2 regions of the Pseudoalteromonas sp. NZS11_1 genome follow, and region 1 is predicted to be linked to the other one. Evidence: predicted binding sites of a transcription regulator. Region 1 holds the regulator's gene; the other holds the start of a gene.
What was found. The regulator LexA, encoded in region 1, represses DNA repair genes until DNA is damaged. The targets are predictions, from matches to a motif close to TACTGTATNNNNATACAGTA.
Positions count from the first base shown of each region.

Region 2: uvrD (DNA helicase II) is a predicted target of LexA. The motif match lies at 8,068-8,087, and genes of this name have one in related genera.

Region 1 is NZ_JADYXK010000017.1:8,828-20,596, forward strand. Features, by position in the region: gene I6F44_RS12640 (hypothetical protein) at 21-392, opposite strand; gene I6F44_RS12645 (S41 family peptidase) at 392-2,011, opposite strand; gene I6F44_RS12650 (endonuclease) at 2,111-2,764, opposite strand; gene I6F44_RS12655 (DnaJ C-terminal domain-containing protein) at 2,996-3,964, shown strand; gene I6F44_RS12660 (chaperone modulator CbpM) at 3,964-4,284, shown strand; gene I6F44_RS12665 (hypothetical protein) at 4,360-5,085, opposite strand; gene I6F44_RS12670 (hypothetical protein) at 5,399-5,779, shown strand; gene I6F44_RS12675 (PaaI family thioesterase) at 5,780-6,220, opposite strand; gene lexA (transcriptional repressor LexA) at 6,388-7,005, shown strand; gene coxB (cytochrome c oxidase subunit II) at 7,489-8,631, shown strand; gene ctaD (cytochrome c oxidase subunit I) at 8,631-10,223, shown strand; gene I6F44_RS12695 (cytochrome c oxidase assembly protein) at 10,223-10,753, shown strand; gene I6F44_RS12700 (cytochrome c oxidase subunit 3) at 10,789-11,664, shown strand; gene I6F44_RS19730 (DUF2909 family protein) at 11,567-11,769, opposite strand, start outside.
Region 2 is NZ_JADYXK010000002.1:219,995-231,763, forward strand. Features, by position in the region: gene I6F44_RS03680 (response regulator transcription factor) at 1-576, shown strand, start outside; gene I6F44_RS03685 (YifB family Mg chelatase-like AAA ATPase) at 573-2,084, opposite strand; gene I6F44_RS03690 (trimeric intracellular cation channel family protein) at 2,119-2,733, opposite strand; tRNA gene I6F44_RS03695 (tRNA-Met) at 3,653-3,729, opposite strand; tRNA gene I6F44_RS03700 (tRNA-Met) at 3,792-3,868, opposite strand; tRNA gene I6F44_RS03705 (tRNA-Met) at 3,948-4,024, opposite strand; tRNA gene I6F44_RS03710 (tRNA-Met) at 4,104-4,180, opposite strand; gene cysQ (3'(2'),5'-bisphosphate nucleotidase CysQ) at 4,317-5,120, opposite strand; gene nudE (ADP compounds hydrolase NudE) at 5,113-5,685, opposite strand; gene yrfG (GMP/IMP nucleotidase) at 5,747-6,394, shown strand; gene I6F44_RS03730 (dUTP diphosphatase) at 6,410-7,033, opposite strand; gene I6F44_RS03735 (YacL family protein) at 7,139-7,507, opposite strand; gene I6F44_RS03740 (hypothetical protein) at 7,624-7,848, opposite strand; gene uvrD (DNA helicase II) at 8,152-10,317, shown strand; gene I6F44_RS03750 (GNAT family N-acetyltransferase) at 10,295-11,769, shown strand, end outside.

The sequences.
Region 1 (11,769 bases):
ATAAACATTAATAAAGTGCCTTATAACTCTTTACAGGTAACACCTTCAAGTACTGTAGTAAGCTCTTTTTTAGGATAGTAAAGCTCGCATTGGTTATTACGTAGTTGCAAAATAAACTTCTCAGATTTTATATTATGCGCGCCCATAATTACTCTGCCATCAGACCCTTTACTCATTGCATGATCAATTAGCAGTTCGCTACGTTTAGTAAATACCGAATCGGCAAGTGTTACTAATGTGCCTCCCTTAGCTTGTTGAATTGCCTGTTGTAGTGTTGTAATAACGCTGGGATTAACGCTCGTTAATATAGCGGGTTTAGCAGGCTCACTATCTACACTTTGGCATCCGCCTAAAGCGAGCAAGGTGGCTAATGGGAGTAATAATTTAGCCATTACCTTTCCTCACCCAGCGTTGGCCAAGTTAAGTCCATATTACGCTGGGTAAATTGTACCGGCATATTTAAAGGAATGAGAGATTCACGAGAGCTTGAAAAATTAGCTGGTTCTGCTTTTGCAGCAGCCGTTCTAACTGGACAACTGCCATTTTCAACATGAAATAATGCGGTGGCTAAAACGGCCTCGTCACTGTCGCCTAACTGATGATCAAAGTCGTCCTCAATTTCACAACCTTGAACATCAGCATCAAATTGTGGAGTAGGGGTTGGTGTAAACCCCGCAGCGTATTCGCCAAATCCTTTGCTATTTACGCCACTAAACTGAATAGTGTAATAGGTTGTTGCGCAGTTATGAGTTGGGGTAAAGCCATAGGGCTTACCGCAGGTTGTGTCGCCAATTAAAATAACTTCTGCGTCTATACCTTTTAAACCATTAATAAAAGCTTCTGATGCCGAACAGGTGCCTGATGTGCTTAATACATAAACCTTTGATAGGTTTAAATCAGGTAGGTTTTCACCTGTGCTAAAAAAAGTAGAGTAATCTATTTCTTCATCAATAAATGGGAAGGGCGAATCAACGGGTTGTTTATCGTTTTGTTGAGTTTGATAATAAAAGCGGTTGTTAACGTTGGCATTACCGGCAACCATATAAGCTAATTGTGCCGACAGTGCTAATAAACCACCACCGTTATATCTAAAGTCGATTACAAGCTCATCAATACCATCGGTTTTAAACTTATTTACCGCATCAATAAGCCCTTCTTGGGCAATGCTTATATGGCTATTAAATTGCATGTAACCCACGCTTGAACCATTTGCGGTTGTAATCGTTTTAACATTTTGAACAGGTGTTTGTTCAATATTACCAGCGGTTACATTAAATGTTTTTTCGGCGCCATCGTTACTGCGTACAACAATAGTATGTGAGTCGCCGTTAGTAGGACTAAATAAACCTTCGTTAAGCGTATCTACACCCGACTCTGTATTGGTATTAATGCTAACACCGTCAACTGAAAGTACGGTATCACCACGTTGAAAGCCTATTTGGCTTGCAGGCGAATCATCTTCAAGATAAGCAACGCGTAAAATACGATCGGCTGTATCGCCAATAAACGCCCAATTTATACCGTAACCAGAAGTAACGCCCGATTGCGCTTCTTGAAAGTAATCTTCAGTAGGTTCTGAAAAATGAAAGTTATCTTTTTTTGCACCTGAGTCGGTAAGCTGCTCTGTTTTTAATTGGGCAAAATAATCGGCTACTGTGGCAAAGCTTTCAGGGTCGTTATCGGCAATCTCATCATACCAAAGGTATGTTTCGTCGCTCCAAGAGCGAAGCCAAAGCTTTTCATAAAGGGCAGAACCCGCTTGATCTGGGTAGGGGTTGTTGTTATTAAAGGGATCGTTACCCGTACGAGGGATTTCGCAAAAGTTTTTTAAATCGTTAGAGGGCTCAAATACCGCCGCTGTCCATGTTGGGCTGCTACTAACAGGTGTTGTAACTATAGGCGTGGTAACTACAGGAGCAGAGTCGATACCGCCTCCGCCGCCACAACCTGTTAAAGCAAAGCCCGAAAGTGCTGCAAAAATGGCAAGCGAGGTTTTATTATTTTTAAACATAGTTAAGGACTTTCTGTAAATAAGTTGTTTAAAATATTACAACACTCGCTCGTTTATTCAACATTTATAACTTTGATTTATGTAAATGAGTGTTAAAGCTTAGAGCTTGCTCGCACTACTTGTATCTGCAAATGCTTGCTTTTTCCACGCATTAAATAACTTTTGCTGTTTATCAGAGATTTTTAAACCGTATGTTTTCTGCATGTAAGCGTAAGTGTCGGCTATACGTTTACGTGCATAGACAGGCGGTTCAACTACACGTTGCTTAAAGTTTACTTTTACTTCGCAGCGACCATACTGTGTGGCGTTTTCGCTAAGCATGCCAAAACGATAATTAGAGCGATCGGCATTAATTTCGCCAATAGCTGGCGCTAAGTTATTTATATCAGCTTCCATTTTTCTAAATTTAGCACTTACTTTACGGCAGTTTTTACGTCCGCCATCTTGCCAACATTGTAGCTGATGACCAAATTCCCACGCCGGAACAATATGTTCCCACTCAATGCGTAGTGCTCGCACATTTACTTTGCCTGAGCGGGTAAGTGTATTTCGAGGAATGTAACCACAGTTAGAAGGATCAGGAATGAGTTTTTTGCCTTCTTTTTTAATATCACAACCGCAGTAAATACTTTTGGCGTTGTCAGGGAGGGTTTTAATTAAATGTCTTTTAGCCGTTGAAAAACGGGTAAATTGTTCGGCAGATACCGAAAAACACACACAGCAAGCCAGTAAGGCCAGAATAAATCGAGTCATATCCATCACAAATGTGAACTACAGGAACAGGCAGTTTAAAGCCTTGAAGATAAAAGATAAAGTTAACTTAAGGCCTGCACTTATATTACTAAAAAGTGTCCGATTAATTTTTTATTCAAAGTTATTTTCACTATTCATTTATTTCTTACTATTTATCGTATTTTAACCACACAAGATTATACGTTAAGGAGTATGCTTAAAGCTTACTCAATATGGGGATTTGGATTGCAAATGAAATTTGTTGATTATTATGCAGTGCTCGGAATATCGCCTGATGCAGACGATAAAGCGGTTAAAGTAGCTTATAAAAAATTAGCCAGAAAATATCACCCAGATGTAAGCAAAGAGCCTCAAGCAGAAGATAAGTTTAAAGAAATAGCAGAAGCTTACGAAGTCATTCATAACAAAGAAGAACGCACTAAATACGACGAGTTACGTCGTCATCAACAAAATCGTGCTCGTCAACAGCAAGGTAATTATGGTGGTAACAATGCCTCATCGCAAAGTAATTATCAGCAAAGCGATCCTCAAACCGATCAAGAGTTTTCTGATTTTGTTAATTCAATGTTTGGCGGCGCCGGTGGATTCAATCGTTCCGGGCAGAGCAGAAGTAACGCCGCTCGCGCGCAAAAAGGACAAGATGTGGAAATAGAGTTCCCGATTTTTCTTGAAGAGACTTTAGTTGATACCGTTAAGCCTGTTGAGTTTATGTTACCGCAGCGAGATAGTAGTGGTCGTGTCTCTGAAATTAAAAAATCACTTAAAGTGAAAATTCCCGCAGGTTCAGTAAATGGCGAACGAATTCGACTAAAAGGGCAAGGCGGATTAGGGTCAGCGAACGGGCAAAATGGCGATTTGTACTTACAAATTAGTTTAGTGCCCCACCCATTATTTGATGTTGAAGGTCATAACCTAAATATAGTCGTCCCTCTTGCACCATGGGAAGCGGCTCTTGGTACAAAAATAAATTTACCTACGTTGGCAGGCAAAATCCAATTAACTATTCCATCTAATAGTCAGTCTGGTCAACGCTTGCGTATTAAAGGTAAGGGATTAATGAGTAAAAAAGCCAAAGGTGATTTATTTGCTGTGCTTAAAATTGTTAATCCAACATCTGTTGATGATACCAGTAAAAAACTTTGGGAAGAATTAGCCGAAAAAGCTCACTTTGATCCCCGTAATAACTGGAGCAAGCCATAATGCAAATTATCGTGACACAAAAAGATGATTTACTTACTAGCAAAGAGCTATGTTTGAGTAGTGATATTAGCGAAGCAATTTTATATGAGCTAGTTGAGCACAATATTGCGGTTCCAATTGAGGGGAAGCATGTTACGCAGTGGCAATTTACGGTATCTGCAGTGACCTTAGTTAAAAAAGCGGCCCGTATTCAACATGACTTTTCGTTAGATTGGTCGGCAATAGCTTTAGTTTTACAATTGCTGGATGAGCGTGATGAGTTGATTTTCGAAAACGAAATGTTAAAGCGACATTTGAGTCGATTTAAACACTTGGAATAAAATCTGCCCTTGGGTACTTCCTAGGGCTTATTTAGTCTTTGGTGAGAGTGCGCTAGTTCTTAAAAACCAATATGACTACTTTGATTTATTCTTACTTTTAATTCGGATAAATCGTTTTAGTCGTATGTTTTGCATAAGTAGTAATATTCCACTTAGGCAAAAAAGTACGCTGGTTGCTGCAAAACTAATAAGCAGCGGATTATTAAAATCCTCTCGCTCATCGTAATCCATAATATGTAACATCCAAAAAAAGTCGAAAATTCGCCATAGTGTGCTGCGAACGGTGACAACTCTGCCGTTATTTTCTGACAAGTACAGTGTTGTGTTAAATGTGTCGTCAAATTGTACCTGCCAAACATTGGTTTTATATCCAACTTCTCGCATACCTTGCTTTAGCAGTACAGCGCTTGTCACTTGAGCATCAATAAGTAAGTGTGCTTTAGCATTTGCGGTAATTTGTATTTTAGTTGGCGGCTCAAAAGGCCGGCCTGTTATACCGTTAAAGCTTTGCTGTTCATCTTTATTTATTACTGTAATTATAGGTGTGGTTAAAAAGTTCTCAAAAATTATTTGTGTTGGATTAACCACCTGAGATGCAATATCGTCAAGGGAGGCAACATAATCAGCCTGCGTAAATGGGTTATTAAGAGTACGTGTTGCAAGATGCTCCCCATGAACTTTATCAAGAGGGATAGCGCTCATGACTAAACCACCTAATAGCCAAGCTAAAATTTGTAATGCGAGCAAATAACCGAGCCATTTATGTAACTTGCGAGCATACTTAAATATTTTTTTATTCATGTTTTAGTCTTATTATTTTTAGAGGCTAGTTTATTACATTAATGGGATTAGTTACTGCGACATTTTGTCGCAGTTTAAACTATAGCTTACTGTAATCATTTAAAAATAAAAAAGATTACACTTAAATTGCTAACATGACTTATTTGTTTAATTGAGCTGAGTGTTTGATATCCAGCTAGCTTTAAACGCTAAAAAATACTTAAAAGCTGCGAAATATCTATATAAAGTGGTTAATAGAGCATAGTTGATTTGGTATAACGGTAAAACTGCGTTAAAGTTTGCAATGAAATTATTAGAGGATAAATACGAAACGATGTCGGAAATTCAATTTTTAAATGTAGATCTTGAGCTTGAATCAAAGCAAGATATTAGTTTGCTAGTGGCAGACTTGAAAAAAGTCGCGACGATTTTACATTATGACAAAGACGAATACCGTCAATTAGCGCGTATTGAAGCAACAGGTGTAGTAAACACGCCTGACAAAGCAATAAACCATATATGTGAGCTTATTGAATCGTGTTCGCGTAACGCGCTAAAACAATGGTTAAGCTGTTCACGTAGAACGTTTGATATTGGTTTTGAATCAGGCACTTCACCTAAGTGCTTTAATCAAGCCTTAGATGCAGATACATTACTACGTATATCTGCGATTGGTGCGGGTATGGAAATTACAATTTACCCAATCGAAAAGTAACTATCTTCGCTCTACGACTGCTGCGGTCATTTTTGATACGCAGCACAGCTCATTGCGGCTATTTGTAATTTTTATTTCCCACACTGAACTACGTTTGCCAATATGAAACGCTCTTGCCGTTGCTGTTAAAGTGCCGTTGCGAGATGCTTTTAAATGACTTGCGCTAATTTCCTGCCCCACGCAGTAAAATTTTGTAAAATCGACAACAAAGTTAGCTGCATAGCTGGCAACTGTTTCGGCAAGTACAACGTTAGCACCGCCGTGAACCATTCCCATTGGATTATGATGCTCAGGAATTGCCGGCATAGTGGCTACTAAGTAATCATCACCAATTTCAGTGACTTCTATTCCCATGGTTTTCATTAATGTTCCTTGGCCATCAATGCCTTGTTCTAACTGCTTGCACAGCTCTAAAGTGATGGGCTGGTACCAAATACTCATAATGACTCCTTTGCTTTTTTAATCATTTATAAATCTAGCTTTAGTTATATCCCTAAAATGTACACAAGTGAAATTACTTTGGCTATTTTAAGGCTTAATTTAAATTTGCGATTTTTATTTAACTGTATATACTCACAGTTAAATGTACTGTATGGAAAACCAGTTGTATGCGACCATTAACGAACCGCCAAGCTCAAATACTCGAACTAATTAAAGTTTTTATTAAAGACACTGGTATGCCTCCTACACGTGCTGAAATAGCGCAAACATTAGGTTTTAAAAGTGCCAATGCTGCTGAAGAACATTTAAAAGCACTTGCTAAAAAAGGCGCAATTAAAATGAAACCAGGTGCAAGCCGTGGTATTCAGTTAATTGAAGAAGAAGAGCCAGAACAATTAGGTTTACCGCTTATAGGGCGTGTTGCTGCTGGTTCACCTATTTTGGCGCAAGAGCACGTTGAAAGTCACTGCAAAATCGATCCATTAATGTTTAAACCGGCTGCAGATTTTTTACTACGCGTTAACGGTATGAGCATGAAAGATATTGGTATTATGGATGGTGATTTACTTGCTGTACATCGTACTCAAACCGCTGAAAACGGGCAAGTTGTTGTTGCCCGCCTAGATGAAGACGTAACTGTAAAACGTCTTGAGAAAGCGGGTCGTAAAGTATTACTTCATGCTGAAAACGACGATTTTGAATCTATTGAAGTAGATCTTGAGAATGAGTCTTTTAATATTGAAGGCTTAGCCGTTGGCGTTATAAGAAACGCTGATTGGATGTGACTTTAAAAATAGCTTTTAAACAAGCAGTTTTATAAATGCGTACTAATTAGTACGCATTTTTTGTTTTAAATTCGCACTAAAAATAGGGCATAAATAGCTCACTGACAATTTAAGCTGTAAATTTTTTTGCACTTATATTTTCCCCCTTCGAATGCGTTAAACCCCTTTGTTTTGCTCATCTTTTGAACTTCCTGTTACCTAGTTGGTTACTGATTTTTTATTAATTACTCAATATCACCTGATTGTTTTTTATACTAAAACTTGCTTGTTGTTCATTTTTTAGCTAATTATTAATGTGCTGAGCTAATAATAACTCACAGCTTTTTAGTTTTGAGAACACACAATATACACAAACACGTTGTTGGCGCAGCAAAACCAATCAATATTAAATGAGATTGACTAAAAAAATAAAAATAACGAATTGGCGTTTAAGCCGTATGCCTCTTCGCTTTGCATTCGCAATAGCATCAAAGGAGCCGTCACATGGGTAAACTGACCTCTACCTTGTGGCTTATATTATGTGTTTTTTCGCACCCAGTTTTGGCTAACAGCCAATACAATATGCGCAAAGGCGTAACCGATATAAGCAATAATGTATATCAGCTGCACATGACCATATTTATAATATGTTGTGTGATTGGGGTGATAGTGTTCGCAATTATGTTTTGGGCACTTATTCATCACCGCAAATCTAAAGGGGCTGTACCTGCCCAATTTCACGAAAGCACTAAAGTAGAAATACTTTGGACTGCAATCCCGTTTGTTATTTTAATTGCTATGGCAGTACCAGCCACTAAAACCCTAATTGCAATGGAAGATGCCAGCAAAGCTGATCTCACTATTAAAATTACAGGCTCGCAATGGAAATGGCATTATGAATATATGGGTGAAGATGTAGAGTTCTACTCTATTTTATCTACCCCGCAAGATGAAATAGCGAATCTTGCAGATAAAAATCCTAACTACTTACTTGAGGTTGATAAACCTCTCGTACTGCCAATAAATCAAAAAGTACGATTTTTAATGACTTCTGACGATGTTATTCACTCTTGGTGGGTACCTGATTTTGCAGTTAAAAAAGATGCGAATCCCGGCTTTATAAACGAAACATGGACGAACATAAACGAAGAAGGTACTTACCGAGGCCAATGTGCTGAGTTGTGTGGTAAAGATCATGGCTTTATGCCTGTTGTGGTGGTCGCTAAATCTGAGGCTGATTTTAAAACATGGCTTGCAGATGCAAAGCAGGCTAAACAAAAAGCAGCATTAGCAGATGCCGCATTACTTGATAAAACCCTCCCAAAAGAAGAATTAATGACTTTAGGCGAACAAGTATATATGGCCAATTGTGCTGCATGTCATCAGCCTACTGGCATGGGGTTACCGGGTGTATTTCCTGCACTTAAAGGCAGCCCTATAGTGCTTGGCGATATAAAAGATCACATTGATGTAGTTATCCATGGGCGACCCGGTACGGCAATGCAAGCATTTGCCAAACAGTTATCTATAAAGCAATTAGCAGCGGTTATTACTTATAAACGTAATGTGTGGGGTAATGATACGGGTGATGTTATTCAACCGAGTCAAATACAGGCAGCACTTGATGCCAAAGTGGAGGCGAACTAATGAGTAGCATAGTAGAACAACCTAACGCCAATGAAGCTCATCATGCTCATCACCCAGCTAAAGGTTTTAAACGCTGGCTTTACACAACTAATCATAAAGATATAGGTAGTTTATATTTAATTTTTTCGCTGACCATGTTCTTAATTGGTGGTGGAATGGCCATGGTGATCAGAGCTGAATTATTTCAACCAGGTTTACAGTTGGTCGACCCTCACTTTTTTAATCAAATGACCACCGTGCATGGTTTAATTATGGTGTTTGGTGCGGTTATGCCGGCCTTTACTGGTCTTGCTAACTGGATGATACCACTCATGATTGGCGCGCCAGATATGGCATTGCCAAGAATGAATAACTGGAGCTTTTGGATTTTACCGTTTGCGTTTTTAATCCTATTGGCATCGTTATTTATGCCTGGTGGGGGTCCTGCATTTGGTTGGACTTTTTATGCACCACTGTCTACAACATACAGTAATGATAATACTGCATTGTTTGTATTTGCCGTACATATTATGGGGATTAGTTCAATAATGGGCGCAATCAATGTGATTGTAACTATAGTGAACTTACGTGCTCCCGGCATGACATGGATGAAGTTGCCCTTATTTGTATGGACGTGGTTAATTACTGCCTTTTTATTAATAGCGGTAATGCCAGTGCTTGCAGGGGCTGTCACTATGGTACTTACCGATAAGTATTTTGCGACCAGCTTTTTTGATGCCGCAGGCGGTGGCGACCCGGTGATGTTCCAACACATTTTTTGGTTTTTTGGCCATCCCGAAGTATACATAATGATTCTTCCTGCCTTTGGCATTATATCTACAATAGTACCTACCTTTTCTCGTAAAAAACTTTTTGGCTATGCCTCAATGGTATACGCCACATCCTCCATAGCACTATTGAGCTTTATTGTATGGGCTCATCATATGTTTACCACTGGGATGCCGGTCGCTGGCGAGTTGTTTTTTATGTACGCGACCATGCTTATATCGGTACCTACAGGAGTAAAAGTATTTAATTGGGTTGCCACAATGTGGAAAGGCTCAATAACTTTTGAAGTGCCAATGCTTTTTAGTATTGCGTTTATTGTGCTGTTTACCTTAGGTGGCTTTTCTGGGTTGATGCTGGCAATTACACCTGCTGACTTTCAGTACCACGATACTTATTTTGTAGTGGCGCATTTTCATTATGTATTAGTAACAGGGGCTGTATTTTCGATAATGGCGGGGGCCTATTACTGGCTGCCCAAGTGGACGGGCAATATGTTTAATATCACGCTAGCTAAATGGCATTTTTGGCTATCGCTGGTGAGTGTGAACGTATTGTTTTTTCCTATGCATTTTGTAGGGCTTGCCGGTATGCCGCGTCGAATTCCCGATTATGCACTTCAATTTGCCGACTTTAACGCAATCATAAGTATTGGTGGATTTGCCTTTGGTTTATCGCAATTGTTGTTTGTAGCTGTGGTAATTAAATGCGCGCGTGGCGGTGATAAAGTGCCTGCAAAAGTATGGGAAGGGGCAGAAGGGCTTGAGTGGGAAGTTGACTCTCCAGCGCCATATCATACTTTTTCTACGCCGCCGGTAATTAAGTAATGACACACGCACCGCTACTCAAACGTTTGGTACTTATTTGCATAGGCATGTTTGCCTTTGCCTTTGCTTTAGTACCTTTGTATGACGTGTTTTGTGATGTAACAGGGCTTAATGGAAAACCTTCGCTTGAGCAGGCAGAGCAAAGTACACAAATAGTACAAAACCGAGAAGTCGGCGTTAGCTTTACTACTCACGCACAAAGTGGTGCACCGTTTGAAGTTAAATCAAAAGAATACAGTGTAGTGGTAAAACCCGGTGCAATGCGTGAAGTAATGTTTAGTGCTAAAAATAACAGCAACCTAGATAAAGTAATGCAGGCTGTACCATCAGTCTCACCAGGTAAAGCGGCAAAGTATTTACACAAAATAGCCTGTTTTTGCTTTGATCAGCAACCTCTAAAAGCAGGGGAAGAACTTGAATTTAAATTACTTTTTTATGTTGATACCGCACTGCCGAGCGATATTGAAGAATTAACTTTATCTTATACCGTATTTGATATTAGTGAACAGCTGGTGGCAAGTAACAACTAGCTTTTTAAACTAGTGTGAAACTAGGAGTAAATAAAATGAATCAAGAATATGAGCATTATTACGTACCTGAGCAAAGCCCATGGCCTATTGTAGGTGCTGTTGCATTGTTTTTTATTGCAGTAGGGGCAGGCTTGACTGTTATGAGTGTAGGTAAAGAAGGTGGTAGCGGGGTTTATCTGCTTTATGCCGGTATTGCTGTACTTGTGTATATGTTGTTTAGCTGGTTTAAAAATGTAATTAATGAATCGGACCAAGGTTTGTACTCAGCACAAATGGATCGCTCTTTTAGACAAGGTATGAGCTGGTTTATTTTTTCTGAAGTTATGTTTTTTATGGCTTTTTTTGGTGCGCTTTTTTATGCACGCGTATTGTCGGTACCTTGGCTTGGAGGCGCAGGCAATAATGCAATGACTAACGAGGTTTTATGGCCAACTTTCGAAGCTGTTTGGCCGCTAGTTTCAACACCTGCTGGTGAAACTACTCAAGCTATGGGCTGGCAAGGCTTACCGCTTATAAATACCTTAATACTGCTTACTTCCTCAGTTACTTTACATTTTGCCCACGTAGCGATGGAAAACAATAAACGCACTCCACTTAAAGTTTTTTTAGGCGCTACTATTTTATTGGGCGTTTGCTTTTTAGGGCTGCAAGTTGAGGAGTACATGCATGCATATAATGACCTTAACCTAACGCTAGATGCGGGCATTTACGGTAATACGTTCTTTTTATTGACTGGTTTTCATGGCATGCATGTAACGTTAGGAACCGTACTTTTATTTGTAATATTTTTACGGATATTAAAAGGGCACTTTACTAAAGATAAGCATTTTGCTTTTCAAGCAGCTGCTTGGTATTGGCACTTTGTTGATGTGGTGTGGCTGTGTTTGTTTGTATTTGTATATGTGCTGTAGCGTTTATTGGCGAATTATTTGCTTTAATAAAACCAAGTTTAAGCGCTGCAATAACAACAACTAAAACAACGACCGAAAACAATACGCGACGACCTAAAAAGTGAG
Region 2 (11,769 bases), on a different contig from region 1:
CAGCGGGTAAACCTGCGCGGTGCTATATCATTAGCCATAATTGACATTGTTTTGCCAAAGCGTGATGGGCTTCAGCTGGCAAAAGAATTAAACACACTTACCGATATTGGCGTTATTGTATTATCGAGTCGTGACTCCCAAGCCGATCGTATTGCAGGCCTTGCACAAGGCGCTGATGACTATATTTGTAAGCCCGTCGATTTACTTGAGTTAGAACTTCGCATGCGCGCGCTCTATAAGCGTGTTGCAGTTAACCTAGAAGACGACGAAAGCGAAGAATTTATAGAGTATGCTGACTTTAAGCTTCACCCCGATAACCGCACACTAATTACTGCTGCAGGCGTTGAATCACGCTTAACTGAAGCCGAACATAAAGTGCTTATTTGCTTAATTAGTAATGCGGGTAAAGCCACATCCCGTGAAAAAATATCAGAAGAAATAGGCCAGCCCGATTGGAGTCCAAACGATCGTACTGTTGATGTGCTGATTGGTCGTTTACGTAAAAAATTAAATGACGAAAAAGATCAAAAACGCATTGTTACCGTACGCGGTAAAGGCTATATGCTCTCTATTTAATACTTAGTTAATTGCGCAATAAGACGCTCAAATGCGCGGTAATTAAGTGCCTCTTTAAGCTCATTTAAACTAATGTTTTCAGCGCCTTTTAAATCACTAATAGTACGCGCCACTTTAATCACTCTATGATAAGAGCGTGGCGATAAAGACAACTTCTCGCTTGCTCTGGCTAAAAACTGCAACTCTGCAGGCGCTAGTACACAGTGCACACTCATTTCTTTATTATTAAGCCTCGCATTAACCTTACCTTGACGTTTTAGTTGTAGGTAATAAGCCGTTTCAACTCTTGCTCTAACCTCAGCACTACTTTCCTCCGGCTGAGTACTTTGTAGTTCAACACTCGTTAAACGAGGTAGTTCTATTTGCAAATCAATACGGTCAATAAAAGGTCCTGATACTCGCGATAAATAACGCATAACTTGATCGGGAGTTGCCCGCTTATCAGTATGGCTCCCTGTTGGGCTTGGATTTAATGCTGTAATAAGCTGAAACTGCGCCGGAAACTCCATTTGCCTAGCTGCACGTGAAATAGTAACTGTACCGGTTTCCATTGGCTCACGCAGTGAATCAAGTACCTTACGCTCGAATTCCGGTAACTCATCTAAGAAGAGCACACCGTTATGTGCCAGAGAAATTTCACCAGGTTTGGGATTCGAAGAGCCCCCCACCAAGGCAACAGCTGAACAAGTATGATGTGGATTACGAAATGGCCGCTGTCGCCAATTAGTTAAATCTATGGATTGCCCAATAATAGAGTAAAGCGCAGCTGTCGAAATAGCTTCATCGTCCGACATAGTAGGCATTATAGTTGCCATTCGCTGGGCCAGCATCGATTTACCAGTACCTGGAGGGCCTAAAAATAATAAATTATGCCCGCCAGCTGCAGCAATTTCGAGTACTCGCTTTGCACCGGGCTGACCTTTCACATCGCTTAAATCAAGTAAAAAGTCAGGGGCTTGTGTGCAGTCGGGATACTCTATATTTAATGGTAAGGGTTGTTGATTAAGTAAATCCCCCCACACTTCTTGAATAGAGCTTACGGCTTTGCGTTTAACGCCATTAACTAGGCTTGCTAGGCTGTCGTTTGCAAGAGGTAAAAAGCAGCAACGATCTTGCTCTTTTGCAGCAAGTACCGAAGGTAAAATAGCGTTTACACCACGCACCTCACCATTAAGAGCAAGCTCACCATAAAACTCGTACTTGTGAATATCAGGACACACTATTTGCCCAGAGGCGACTAAAATACCCACCGCAATAGCAAGATCAAACCGTCCGCCATCTTTTGGCAAATCGGCAGGGGCTAAATTTACAGTTATTCGTTGATCGGGAAAACCAAATTGTGAGTTTTCGAGTGCGCTACGTACTCTATCTTTTGATTCTTTAACGGACGCTTCGGGCAGGCCTACTATATGAAAAGCGGGTAAACCATTTCCTAGGTGAACTTCTACAATAACTTCAGGGGCATTTATACCCACTTGAGCACGAGAAAATATACGAGCTAACGACATTCCTTATCCTAGTAAATGGTGTGATTACACCAGTTTAGTCAGGATATTTAAAAACGTGTAATGTGATTTGCCATTTTATAGCAGCTAAACGAAGTAATAAGGTCATTAACATACCTAATACCATCGCCATTTCGGTTACTAACGAAAAACTAATGCCAAGCGTATAAACAGTGCCACCCGCTATACAGGTAATAGCGTAAAGCTCACCTTTTAATAGCATAGGGATCTCGCGTGCAAGCACATCTCGAATTAATCCACCAAAGCAGCCTGTAATTACAGCCATAATTACCGCTGTCATATCGGGCATACCAACAAGCTGCGCTTTTTGCGCCCCCATTACTGCAAAAAAAGCTAAACCAAACGCATCCGCTGTTTGTAAAATATAATGAGGTATCGGCTTTTGTTTATTTATAAGGCGTGTTGTAACAAATACTGAAGCTAGTATGGCAAAAAAGTAACTTTGATCGTGTAACCAAAACACAGGAACATCTAAAATTAGATCTCGCACTGTACCACCACCAATAGCAGTTACCGTCGCTAAAACTACGACTCCAAAGCCATCCATTTTTTTTTCGTACGCTAGCAAAGTGCCCGACACAGCAAACACCGCAATGCCTATTAAATCAAACCAGTGATAAAGTTCTGTCATGTGATGTGTATTGTTACTTAAAATCTTTTAACCGTTTTAACATAAAATACTCTTTTTTAAAAAATAAGTTATTTGTTAAACGTCACAGATATTAGAGTAAAGTCATTAAATAAAGCAGAATATAAGGTATTTTATCAAACTGCTGACACAAAAATCACTCGATAAAGAGTGCGATTTTGTTTTAAATTTTTAGATATTTAATTTCAGTGGTTGCGGGAGCTTGGGTTTGTAAAAAGCGAACCGACGACCTTCGCTTACTTATGCAGAGTATTTTGCGTAGTAACGGTGAGTTTTATAATTATAGGAATTCATTAAACTGCAGACGCAAAAAATCACTCGATAAAGAGTGCGATTTTGTTTTAACTTTTTAGGTATTTAATTTCAGTGGTTGCGGGAGCTTGAGTTTGTAAAAAGCGAACCGACGACCTTCACTTACTTGTGCAAAGTATTTTGCGCAGTAACGGTGAATTTTATAATTATAGGAATTCATTGAACTGCAGACGCAAAAAATCACTCGATAAAGAGTACGATTTTGTTTTGAATTTTTAGATATTTAATTTCAGTGGTTGCGGGAGCTTGAGTTTGTAAAAAGCGAACCGACGACCTTCGCTTACTTATGCAGAGTATTTTGCGTAGTAACGGTGAGTTTTATAATTATAGGAATTAATTAAACTGCAGACGCAAAAAATCACTCGATAAAGAGTGCGATTTTGTTTTAGCTTTTTATGTATTTAATTTCAGTAGTTGCGGGAGCTTGAGTTTGTAAAAAGCGAACCGACGACCTTCGCTTACTTGTGCAAAGTGTTTTGCCCAGTAACGGTGAGTTTTATAATTATAAGAATTTATTAAACTGCAGACGCAAAAAATCACTCGATAAAGAGTGCTATTTTGTTTTAACTTTTTAGGTATTTAATTTCAGTGGTTGCGGGAGCCGGATTTGAACCGACGACCTTCGGGTTATGAGCCCGACGAGCTACCAGACTGCTCCATCCCGCGCCTGAAATTTGTAGACTTGTTTAAAGTTGCTTACATTACAACTTGGCTTCCAATTAAAGAATTGGTTGCGGGAGCCGGATTTGAACCGACGACCTTCGGGTTATGAGCCCGACGAGCTACCAGACTGCTCCATCCCGCGCCTGTATATTTTAAGTCTATCGACTACTTTATTTTATCTCTTAAGCTAGAGTTTACAGTAACCAAATCTTATAAAAAATTGGTTGCGGGAGCCGGATTTGAACCGACGACCTTCGGGTTATGAGCCCGACGAGCTACCAGACTGCTCCATCCCGCGCCTGTATATTTTAAGTCTATCGACTACTTTATTTTATCTCTTAAGCTAGAGTTTACAGTAACCAAATCTTATAAAAAATTGGTTGCGGGAGCCGGATTTGAACCGACGACCTTCGGGTTATGAGCCCGACGAGCTACCAGACTGCTCCATCCCGCGCCTGTAATTTCTTTAAAACATTTTCGTAATATTTACGAGCCTGCCTTGAAGAGAGCGCTACTATATAGGAATAAACATTTAATGCAAGGCCTAAACTAATTAAAGTTGTTCAACCGAACAAAAAGCAATCAAATTGCTATTCTGCGCTCAACCTTTGATGCGGATTAATCATTTTTTGCCATTCCCAGTCTGGATGTCCCATCACTATAAAGTCAGGGTTCTCAGTACTCTCGCGTTGGTTGTACGTTAGCGGGTTAAATTCTGCATCGGTAATACAACCACCGGCTTCTTCAACAATAACTTGTGAAGCACCTGTATCCCACTCTCCCGTTGGACCAATTCTTAAAAAACAATCTGCTTTGCCTTCTGCAACAGTACAAGCTTTTAATGAGCACGAACCAATAGCAATAGTTGTAAACTGACTATTTAAATACTGACTCACCGCTTCTATTTTTTGGCGGCGGCTCACTGCAAGCGTCAAGTTCTCTGGCGGCGCTACAGATATTTGCTTATCAATTGAGTTTTCACGTTTAAAGGCACCATTTTTAGCTGTAGCAAAATAAGTCACACCTTTTGCAGGCCAATGAATAACGCCAAGCACAGGATGATTATTTTCAATCAATGCAATGTTTACTGCAAAGTCGCCACTTTCTAAAATAAATTCGCCTGTACCATCCATCGGATCGAGCAACCAATAGCGCTGCCAGTCATGTCTGTCGGCGAGTGCTGGTATAGGTGTTTCTTCCGACATAATTGGGATATCGGGCGCTAAGACTTTTAATCCAGCAACCAGTACGTCATTTGCTGCTAAGTCAGCTTTGGTAACAGGCGTATTATCTGATTTCTCTTGTTGGCCAATATCGCCTTTTTTATAAATGGCCATAATTGCATCGCCAGCACGCTCAGCTAATTCAATACACGGTTCGATTAATTTATTCATCGGCAGCTCCAGACGCTAAATACTTATCTAATAATAGCAAAGCTGCAACACTGCGTGCTTCGGTAAAATCTTCTTGGTCTAATAATGACTGCCACTGAGTTAATGGCCACTTAACAACAACAAGCGGCTCTGGTTCGTCGCCAATAAGGGTTTGTGGGTATAATTGCTTAGCAAATAAAATATGCATAGTGGCATTAAAGTAACTCGGCGCCATTGTTACTGTTCTTAATGGTTTAAAATACTCAGCACCAAAGCCAATTTCTTCTTTAAGCTCTCTGTTAGCAGCTTGCTCTGGCGTTTCGCCCGGATCGATTAAGCCTTTAGGAAAACCTAACTGGTAATCGTTTGTGCCCGCACAGTATTCACGTACAAGTAGTAATTCGTTGTCTGCACTTAACGGAACAATCATCACTGCTCCCCGGCCACCGCCGCGAATTCGCTCATACTGGCGCTCTTCGTTATTAGAAAACTTTAGCTCTAAAGACTCCACAGTAAACAGGCGGCTTTTAGCGACAACATTGTTACTGAGGATTTGTGGTGGTGTTGGGTGCTTTTTCTGTGTCATTGGCGTTAATTTGCTATCATGGCAGTTAGTTCAATAATAAACCTTATAAGTTGAAATTCCTATGTTAAATTGGTCAAAAATCGATACCGTTTTGCTCGACATGGATGGAACATTACTCGATTTACATTACGACAGTCATTTTTGGCTTAACGTTATTCCTGCGCAACACGCATTAGCAAGGGGCATTAGCCTAGATGCAGCTAAAGCAGATATTTTAAAACGCTATCAAGCTGTGAGCTGTCAAATACAGTGGTATTGTTTAGATTATTGGGAGCAGCAATTAAGCTTGCCTATAATGGAGCTTAAACGAGAGTCTCAGCATTTAATTAAAATGCGCGAAGACGTACCTCATTTTTTAACTGAGCTTAAAAAAGCAGGCAAAGAGTTAATTTTACTTACCAACGCCCACCCTGAGAGTGTCATGCTTAAATTTGAGCATACAGCGATTGATAACTACCTAGATGGCGTAGTGTCTACTCATGAATATGGAGTAAGTAAAGAGCAACAAAGTTTGTGGCACCAAGTACAAAAAGACTTAGGGTTTAATAAGCAGCGCACTTTGTTTGTAGATGACAGTGTGCCGGTTTTGAATGCCGCACGAGAATACGGCATTGAGCACTTACTTGCAGTTGCTAACCCAGATAGCCAACAACCACATAACGAAATAGCCGATTACCTAAGTGTTACCGACTATCGTAAGATTATCTAACTCAACTTACGTGACTTAAATTTTTGGGTAACGCGCTTCTAGCCCTTGATATACTAACTTTGCAAAATCTGCATGTTCTGTATCAAGGCTTTTAACTACTTCAACTAAATGCTCGTTATCTTCTTGCCCATTCCATTCTTTAATATAGCTACCATCTTTGTAACCGTGATCTTGGCGGAAAAAGTTTAACGTGTTTTTACCTACGTAGCCGCGATATAAATCATCAATATCCATACCCATTTGCGCCATACAGCCGGCAAAGGCACCTGCATTAAACGTTTTATCAGCAACAGCAGACGCCGCCAATATCTCTAGTGTTTGTTTAAAGTCATCAGCTTGTTGAGCATTGCTAAGCTCAGTTTCAAGTTGCTTTGCTAAGTCTTCGTAGCTAGTTTCACCGTCAATTCTAAGCGATAGACCAAAATGAAAAATATCAACTAACTCTAAAATAACTTGTTCAGTATCTGGTGTTTGTTTTTTCCACCATTTCCAACCATGATGATCCAACATTTCAGCACACTCAACCCAAATAGCGCGGTACCATTCAAACCCTTGAGTAAACCATTGCTCATGTACTTTAGTATTCATGGCGTTTTGCATTTCTAGCATCACTACTAGCTTGTTTAAATTGGCAGACATATCAGTTCCTGTCGTTTTGGTTGGCGTAATTTTCGTTGGTGTAATAATACAGATAAAATGCTGATTGTGCATTGCTGTATATTTTTATTAGTGTCCTAATTATGTTTATCGTGACGTCGTAAACTCATGCCATGAATCAATTAAATCAATGAAATCTTCAAAGCCACAACCACTACTTAAACCATTTTCTTCAAGCGCTAAATCGTCATCTTGATACGCTATTAGGTCTTCGCTGTCTTGATGAAGTGCATGGGCTTCAAATAATGCTTCGTCTTTCGTTAATATTAAATCTATTTCTTGGCCTTTTAGCGTTAGCGGCTCATAGCTTGAACTTACCGATGCAATAAGCGCTTGCACCATGGCTACTTTGTCTTTGCCTATTTCTTCGTTTAGCCAGCGACCAATAATAGCGTGTTCACTGCTTATTTTAATACGTAGCCCACTAATAGGGTCGCGAATAAATTGATATTCCATAGGGTTTGCCTGTAAATCTTTAATTGCGTAATTATATACGTAAACGCCCGTAAACCACAGGACATATAAAGTAAAATAGCGCCACATGGGCGCTATTTTACTCAACTTGAAAACCGTTAACTTCGCGATCTATAACGCGCTGCGTCAATAATCGACCATAAGTAAATAATAGGCACAAGTACAAAGCCTACAAGCACATAAATTAGTGCGTAACTTATTATAATAGCGAGTGCAAAAAATATAGCCGCTAAAATACGCCCTTGCACTAACTGCCCTAAACCAGGAAAAAATATATTACATAATGCTGCGATTACGTTACCGCCAGAACCTTGATCTGCCATACTAACCTCTGTATTTATTTGATTTTATAATTATTTACTTACACACTCTATGCCAATTTATTAAAGCTTACAAATCAAATAGTTAAATTAGTCTAGATTTAGAGAGTTAGTAAATTTTGCTAACTTTAGGTCAAATTAGAAATTTTTGTTATGTGTTTGCACTTTTCTATTCGCTCAATTAATTAGCAAGTTACTCGTTTTGAACACTATTTTATAAATAGCTGTTTATAAAAACAGTATTTTATTTAGCCTAACAAAAACACCTGTTATACTGGCCACAATATTGATTAAAAAGGCGTAACGATGGACGTTTCACAATTACTCGATGGCTTAAATGACAAACAACGCGATGCCGTTGCAGCCCCACTACAAAACATGCTGGTATTAGCAGGTGCTGGGTCTGGTAAAACACGAGTGTTAGTTCATCGTATTGCGTGGCTTATGCAAGTTGAGCAAGCCTCCGCTTACAGTATTTTTGCAGTTACTTTTACTAATAAAGCCGCTAAAGAAATGCGTGGCCGCGTTGAAGAAACACTAAAGGCCCCTGTAGGTGGCATGTGGATTGGTACTTTCCATGGTTTATCGCATCGTATTTTACGTGCTCATCACCGTGAAGCTAACTTACCTGAAGCCTTTCAAATTTTAGACTCTGACGATCAGCTTAGAATGATCAAGCGCTTATTAAAATCGATGAATATTGATGATAAAAAATGGCCCGCTAAGCAATTTGGCTGGTACATAAGCGCCAAAAAAGATGAAGCACTTCGCCCTAAAGATATTCAAGCATACGATATTAATGAGCAAATGATGCTGCGTGTTTATGCCGCCTATCAAGAGGCCTGTGATAGAGCGGGCCTAGTTGATTTTGCTGAAATATTACTACGCAGCTACGAAGTGTTAAAAAATAACCCTACGTTACTGCGTCATTATCAGCAACGCTTTGCACATATGCTCGTAGACGAGTTCCAAGATACAAATACCATTCAATATGCTTGGTTAAAGTTACTTGCTGGCGATACTAACAGCATTATGATTGTAGGCGACGATGACCAAAGCATTTATGGTTGGCGTGGTGCTAAAATCGAAAACATTAAACGTTTTTTAACTGACTTTAGCGCTGAAACCATTCGTCTTGAACAAAACTACCGTTCAACCGCGACTATTTTGAAAGCGTCCAACGCATTAATTCAAAATAACTCAGAACGTATGGGTAAAAGCTTGTGGACCGACGGTAACGATGGCGAGCCAATCTCTATTTATGCAGCATTTAATGAGTTAGACGAAGCACGCTTTGTAAGTAGCAAACTACGAAGCTGGTTAAATGCAGGTAATGCCCTACAAGATGCCGCAATTTTATACCGTAGTAACGCGCAATCTCGTGTACTTGAGGAGGCCATGCTGCAAGAAGGCTTAAAATACCGTATTTATGGTGGTATGCGATTCTTCGAACGACAAGAAATTAAAGATGCGCTTTCGTATTTACGCCTAGTAGGTAATCGTCAAGACGATGCCGCGTTTGAGCGTGTAATTAATACGCCAGCACGCGGTATTGGTGATAAAACATTGAGCCATATACGAGATTGTGCACGAGCAGAATCGTTACCGCTTTGGTATGCCGCAAAAGCAATTGTAGAACAACAGCACTTATCTGGTCGTGCTTCTGGTGCAGTAAGTAAGTTTGTAGAACTAGTTGAACAAATAGAAGATAAAATTAGCGATCTAACTTTGCATGAGCAAGCCAAGTACACAATTCAAACCTCAGGCTTAATGGCAATGTACCAAGCTGAAAAAGGTGAAAAAGGCCGTGCTCGCGTAGAAAACTTAGAAGAGCTAATTAGCGCATGTGACCAGTACGAACTTCCTGAAGACGAAGAATACAGCTCGCCTTTACAAGGCTTTTTAGCACATACATCACTTGAGTCAGGTGAAGGACAAGCAGAAGAGCACGAAGATGCCGTTCAAATGATGACACTTCACTCAGCTAAAGGATTAGAGTTTCCGTTAGTGTTTATGGTGGGCGTAGAAGAGGGCATGTTCCCTTCTCAGCAAAGTAACGAAGAGTCTGGCCGCTTAGAAGAAGAGCGCCGCCTTTGTTATGTAGGCATGACACGAGCAATGGATAAGTTATACATTAGCCATGCTGAGAGTCGCCGCTTATACGGGCAAGAAAAATACCATAGCCCATCACGCTTTTTACGCGAAATACCTGAGGACTGCGTAGAAGAAATCCGTATTAAAACACAGGTTTCTCGTCCGCCTGCCGCCGGGCGTTTTAGCGCATCAGTTAGCCATGCCGCATTTGAAGACAGTGGTTTTAACTTAGGGCAACGAGTTTTGCATGCTAAGTTTGGTGTTGGTACCGTACTTAATTACGAAGGCAGTGGCGCGCAATCTCGCGTACAAGTTAACTTTGACGACCTTGGCAGTAAATGGTTAGTAACGGCCTATGCACGATTACAAGCTGTATAAATCTCACCTAAATGAGTTAGAACAACAACTAGCTGGCGCGTATCATCGTCAGCTAGTGTTGATTACCGGCAGCCCTGCTTGGTGTTATGAATTACTTAACTCATTAATAGATGAAAACAATACACTTGTTGTATCAAAGCAGTGCGCGATTAAAAATTCGTACTGGCCTACTCGCACTCACCAAATTTTAGGGCAAGAATTTGCTCACGCTGTTTATAATGGTTTTAGTGGTTTGCACCCTGATAAACTTGCAGCACTTACCGGCACCGTTAAAGCAGGCGGTATACTGTTTTTATTACTGCCCGAATTAAATGATTTAGCCTTTTGGCAAGACCCCTCATTAAGTACAGTGCAATCACACGGTCAGAGTATTGACTACAGTTTATTTAATAATCGTTTCGCGGCTATTATTAAGCGGTTACCCGCTTTTCATTTTAGTGAACAAAATGGCTGTATTAGTAATCTCGTCAGCTCTGTTACGCATAATAAAATTGACTATCTACCACAGCAAAACTGCGTTGAACAAATAGTAAAAGTAGCTAATGGCCGTGCCAACAGACCTTTACTCATTAATGCTGATAGGGGTAGAGGCAAGTCGGCAGCACTTGGCTTAGCTGCCGCAAAATTGACTGATAAAAAAGTAATTATTTGCAGCACTCAGTTTAAAGCGACCCATAGTAGCTTTAAACATTTAGCCAACGAGCTGAGCCTTCAATACAACGCTGAACATAAACAGCTCGCCAACTTGCACTACGTTGCACCTGACGCGTTATTAAATGCATTACCTGAGTGCGATTTATTACTCATTGATGAAGCTGCCGCGATCCCTGTTCCGTTATTGCTAAAAATGCTAGCTCATTACCCTCGTATAGTCTTTGCAAGTACACTGGTTGGGTATGAGGGCAATGGTAGGGGTTACACCATTCGCTTTAGTAACTATATAAAAGCGCACTATAAAGCCTCTAAAGTTGTAACGCTTGATGAGCCACTGCGTTTTGCCAAACACGATCCCCTCGAGAAGCACATTCGCACCTTGCTTGCACTCGATGCACAATATAAAGAGTTAAGTAGTGAGCAATTAGAGCAGCCAGTTCATAGCGAAATAACTCAGCAATCCCTTGTAAACAATGAGCCTTTACTGCAACAAGTTATTGCCCTGCTTGCATTGGCTCACTATCAAAGTAGTGTAAACGATTTACGCCAACTACTAGACGCACCATCGCAACGAATATTCATCAGCAAAATTAACAATCAATTAGTTGGTGTATGTTTAATCGCAATAGAAGGTGGTTTAAGTGAAGAACTTGCTCTACAGGTTATAAGCGGAGAGCGCCGCCCACAGGGTCATTTAATGGCTCAAACCCTCTCACAACTTAGCTTTGATAATGACTACTTAACACAGTTGAGCGCTCGCGTTGTACGCATAGCGATTGATCCGAGTACTCACAATAT